2 regions of the Neobacillus sp. MER 74 genome follow, and region 2 is predicted to be linked to the other one. Evidence: riboswitches for the same ligand, from Rfam matches in the RefSeq annotation. Region 2 holds a riboswitch; the other holds the start of a gene.
The links. Region 2 has a riboswitch for S-adenosylmethionine ahead of M3610_RS07400 (methionine biosynthesis PLP-dependent protein). Riboswitches for the same ligand answer to the same signal wherever they lie in the genome.
Positions count from the first base shown of each region.

Region 1: linked by a shared signal. The riboswitch ahead of mtnK (S-methyl-5-thioribose kinase) and the one ahead of M3610_RS07400 (methionine biosynthesis PLP-dependent protein) in region 2 are both predicted to bind S-adenosylmethionine.

Region 1 covers NZ_JAMAUV010000001.1:504,500-506,973, reverse strand. The annotation lists gene M3610_RS02465 (DUF2087 domain-containing protein) at 1-192, shown strand, start outside; gene mtnK (S-methyl-5-thioribose kinase) at 225-1,409, opposite strand; SAM riboswitch class I at 1,512-1,663, opposite strand; gene M3610_RS02455 (carbon-nitrogen family hydrolase) at 1,729-2,474, opposite strand, start outside.
Region 2 covers NZ_JAMAUV010000003.1:147,222-149,695, forward strand. The annotation lists gene M3610_RS07395 (hypothetical protein) at 1-364, opposite strand, end outside; SAM riboswitch class I at 675-788, shown strand; gene M3610_RS07400 (methionine biosynthesis PLP-dependent protein) at 923-2,035, shown strand; gene metC (cystathionine beta-lyase) at 2,035-2,474, shown strand, end outside.

The DNA.
Region 1 (2,474 bases), on a different contig from region 2:
GTATTTGAACACATGATACAGGGGTTAAAAATGGGTGAAAAATACGAAGAAAAACAATTAAATGAGTTTATAAAAAAATTCCATGATGACTATGCAACCATTCGCCGGGAATTTATCATTAATCACTATATGTTTCGAGAGAATGGTATTTATGAACTAAATCCAGAAGAGATGTGGGCAAAAATCGACTAGAAAAGCAATCCAAAGTGGATTGCTTTTCTTACCTATATACGTTCTTTTATAGTTGCGATAAATGATGTTAGATCCTTAATTTCATTTCGTTGTTTTATTAGGATTTTTCCGAGCTCAATCGTTTTTTGTTTAGCAGTGATTCTGGTTTGCTCGTCCTCAATCCCATCTAAATCTGCAACATGTGCAAGGCCAATTGTTCTTCTGATTAATTCACAGCCTGCAAACCCGAGGGTATCCCCAAAAAACTTGGATATCTGATAGTTTAAGAATGTAGAAGTTTTTACAGCAATCTCTTTATTTTCAGTATTCCATAGGAATGTATATTGCTCCTCAAACACATTCCATACGGTTTCAATGTGGTTGATGAAAAGATCACGTTTTTCTTCATTCACAATAACCTGGAAAAGGAGGTTCGCAAATACTTGACCTATATCAAAGCCTGCAGGTCCGTAGAAAGCAAATTCAGGGTCAATTACTTTGGTTTCAGAATTACTAGCAAACACACTTCCAGTATGTAAATCTCCATGCAGGAGGGCCTCAGCCTCCGTTAAAAAGCTTTTCTTCAAGACATTTACATGAAATTTTACTTCTTCATCATGCCAAAGAGCTTCGACTGCTGGACGAAGGCTATCCTCAAATTCGTTTGTATCTGCATCCATAAATGGGTCGGTAAAGATCAAGTCCTCAGTGATTTTGCATAATTCGGGATTAATAAATTGTTGGACACGTTCTTTTTTTACTCCAGGGCCTAATCCGTAATCTGAAGTGTAAAATAATGTCTTAGCAAGATATTCACCCAGATGTTTAGCAATTAATGGATAGCTTTCACCTTTAATAAAGCCAGTTCTTGCGATCAAAAGATGGGAAAGATCCTCCATAATAGTTACAGCAAGGACATCATCTGTGAATAATACTTCTGGAACATATTCAGGAGCAATTTGCCCGAAAATTTTTAAGGCATCTGCTTCAATCTTTGCTCTTTTCAGTGTTAATGGCCAGCTTTCACCAACTACTTTTGCATATGGGAGAGCTTGTTTAATAATAATACTTTTTCCTTTTAATTCTTCGACAATATGAAAAACAAGATTGAGATTTCCGTCGCCAATCTCCTTGCAGGAGAGTTTAGCATGCCCTGGAAAAATATTTAATTCCAGTGCAAGTTCTACCGCACTCTCGTTAGTTAATGGTTGGTATGTTTTCTGTTTTAGTAGACTCATAATGGCTCCTCCTTGTTTTTTGGAGGCTTCATTGTGCATTAGGCACAAAAAAGCCTCTTTCTCATTTGAAAGAGGCTCGGGAAGACAAATTGTCTATCGCACCTCTCATCTCTCAGAAAGATAATCCTTCTGTTGGAATTAGCACCGTGCCTTATTGGAATCGTTAAGCGCATGAAGCGCTCTATTATCCAATTTGTTTAAGGTCGGTTGCTGGGCTTCAAAGGGCCAATCCCTCAGCCAGCTCGTGATAAGAGAATATTTATTTAACTGGTGAAAATCATATCAGCAATAAAATAATATTGTCAATATTTTTTGAAAATTAATTATAGTATTCGGGTTTTCTATCTGTGAAAATAGGGATCTGTTTACGAATCTCTTTGACTAAATCCGTCTCAATTTCTGCCGATAAAATTTCTTCGCTTTCTTCAGCTTCCACTATCACCTCTCCCCACGGATCGATAATTAAGGAATGCCCGGCGAACTGGTTATTAGGATCTTGACCGGCACGGTTACAAGCAATGACATAACATTGATTTTCAATGGCTCTGGCAATTAAAAGGGCTCTCCAATGAGACAATCGCTGCGCTGGCCATTCGGCAACCACAAACAGTGCCTCAGCCCCTTCAGATGTATGTGCTCGAATCCACTCCGGAAAGCGAATGTCATAACAAATAGTCCCCGCAAATTTATTATTTTCAATTTCAAAAAGTCCTTTTTGAGAGCCTGCTTCTAAATAAACATGTTCATCCATTAGCTTAAACAGGTGAAGTTTACTATACTGGTGAACGAGTTTACCCTCCTTATTGACGATGAGCAAGGTATTTTTTATACCGTTTTCTTCTCGGTTGGCTACAGATCCGCCAACAAAATTTACTTTGTACCTTTTTGCTGCCTTTTGAAGGAAATCAATGGTCTTACCAGCATGATAATCAGAAATTTCATTTAGACGAGTTAAGTCATACCCTGTTGTCCACAGCTCTGGTAGTACAATGATATCGGGCTGGCCGGCTACAGCCTTTTCAATGAGTCTTTCAGCAGATTGATAGTTTTTATTTGGATCCCCAA
Region 2 (2,474 bases):
GACCATCAGGCTGGTTACCATAGATTAGGGTATTCCCATCGACTTTTAACGTTGTAAAAGAGGTTCCTGGGCTTGATGGCCAACTATAAATGAGATTAAACCATCTTTCTGCACCCTCTTCTTTAAGTCCTGCATTGAATCTTCCATCAGAACCGACTTGAGCCTGGATAAAATCATTTCCTATGTTCCCACCATAAAGTGAGGCGATTGAAAATGTCCGGGCCTGTTTGGTAGGAAAAGGTTTTTCCTTAATGGTTTCCGTCTTTGGTTCTTCCGCCCCGTAAACCACACTTTGCATCGCGGATAACAATGCCAGTACAAAAACTAATGTTACAGATAACCGTTTTTTAAAACTACTCAACATTTAAAAATCCTCCTGCTCTCTAGTTTAATTCTCAACAAAAGCTTTTTATTTGACCTCTTCTTTTAGTACCCCCTCTTTATTTGTGTTCTTAATTAAGAACAATGTAATTATATTCCATTTATCACCTGAACTAAAACTAAATTATGTAGTCAAATACTATGAAAATAGCTGATATATCAACATCATTCGCCAACTTTCCCTAAATACTTACATGACATTTATGAAACTATTTATAGATATTAAAATAAAAAACAAATTTGACATAACACGAATTTTGTAGTAAATTTTATAAATAATCTAAATAATTGTTTTCTTATCAAGAGAGGTTGAGGGAAGGGCCCTGTGACACCTCAGCAACCTTCAATGTTTATTCTCATTGAAAAGGTGCTAAGTCCTGCAAATTTATTAATTTGCTAGATAAGAAGAATGACAGTGCGTTGTGCATACAAAAGTCTTCTTCTTATAAGAAGACTTTTTTTATTTATCAAAAAGCTTTATTACTCAATCGCGTTAATGTGAAAAATTATATTCATTTTTTATTACTAAGGAGTGTCCATCATGTACAAAATCGATACGAAACTTGCCCAAATAGGTAACCGAAGTGAAACAACTACTGGAACGGTTAACCCACCTGTATACTTTTCAACGGCCTTCCGCCATGAGGGTATTGGCCAATCAACTGGCTTTGACTATACGCGAACAGGAAATCCAACACGCCAGCTCCTTGAGAAAACAATTGCTGATTTAGAGAATGCGGATCAGGGATATGCATGCAGTTCTGGTATGGCGGCCATTCAACTGATTCTTGCACTATTTGAATCTGGTGATGAATGGATCGTCAGTGAAGATTTATATGGAGGCACCTACCGCCTATTAGAACAGGGATATAAAAAATGGGGCTTAACGACTCAATATGTGAATACCTGTTGTCCGGATGAGATTGAAAAGAAAATTACCCCGCAAACAAAAGCTATTTTCTTAGAAACGCCAACCAATCCGCTCATGCAGGAATCTGATATTGCGGCCGTTTCAAAAATTGCAAAGCAGCACGGATTATTATTAATCGTGGATAACACTTTCTATACTCCACTCCTGCAGCAGCCGATTACACTTGGTGCGGATATTGTTATCCACAGTGCAACGAAATACTTAGGTGGACATAATGACGTCCTTGCCGGCCTTGTTGTTGCAACTGGGAAAGAACTTTGTGAAGCATTGGCCTTCCACCATAACGGTGCTGGAGCGGTGCTAAGTCCCTTTGATTCTTGGTTATTAATGCGCGGAATGAAAACATTGTCCCTTCGGTTGGAACGACATGAAAAAAATGCAAAAAACATCGTCGAATTTCTTTCGGAGCATGATGCGGTAACAGATGTCCTTTACCCTGGCCGAGGTGGAATGGTTTCCTTTAGGATCAAAGACGAAACTTGGGTTAATCCATTTTTACAAGGTTTAAAGCTTATTAGTTTTGCGGAAAGTTTAGGTGGGACAGAAAGCTTTATTACCTATCCGGCAACACAAACACATGCGGATATACCAGAAGAAGTTCGTATTCAAGCAGGCGTTTGTAATCGGTTATTACGTTTTTCTGTAGGACTTGAGGATTCACAGGACATAATTGAAGATTTAGAAAAAGCATTTATCCATGTTCAAGAAGGAGCGATTGCCTAATGTCACACGATCAATATACCTTTGAAACCAGACTCCTTCATAATAAGCACAAAATTGATCCTGTAACTGGAGCGGTTAGTGTACCGATCCAACATGCATCAACCTTCCACCAATCGGACTTCGATCAGTTTGGCAAGTATGATTATGGCCGCAGTTTAAATCCGACAAGAGAAGCACTTGAAGATGTGATTGCAGAACTCGAAGGTGGAATCAAAGGATTTGCCTTTTCATCTGGGATGGCGGCCATTTCAACAGCGTTCCTCTTGCTTTCTGCAGGTGATCATATTGTTATTACAGAGGATGTGTATGGCGGGACATTTCGGATGGTCACGCAAGTTCTCACCCGACTCGGAATTGACCATACCTTTGTTGATATGACAAATTTAGAGGAAGTAAAAGAAGCTATTCAGCCGAATACAAAAGCGTTTTATGTAGAAAC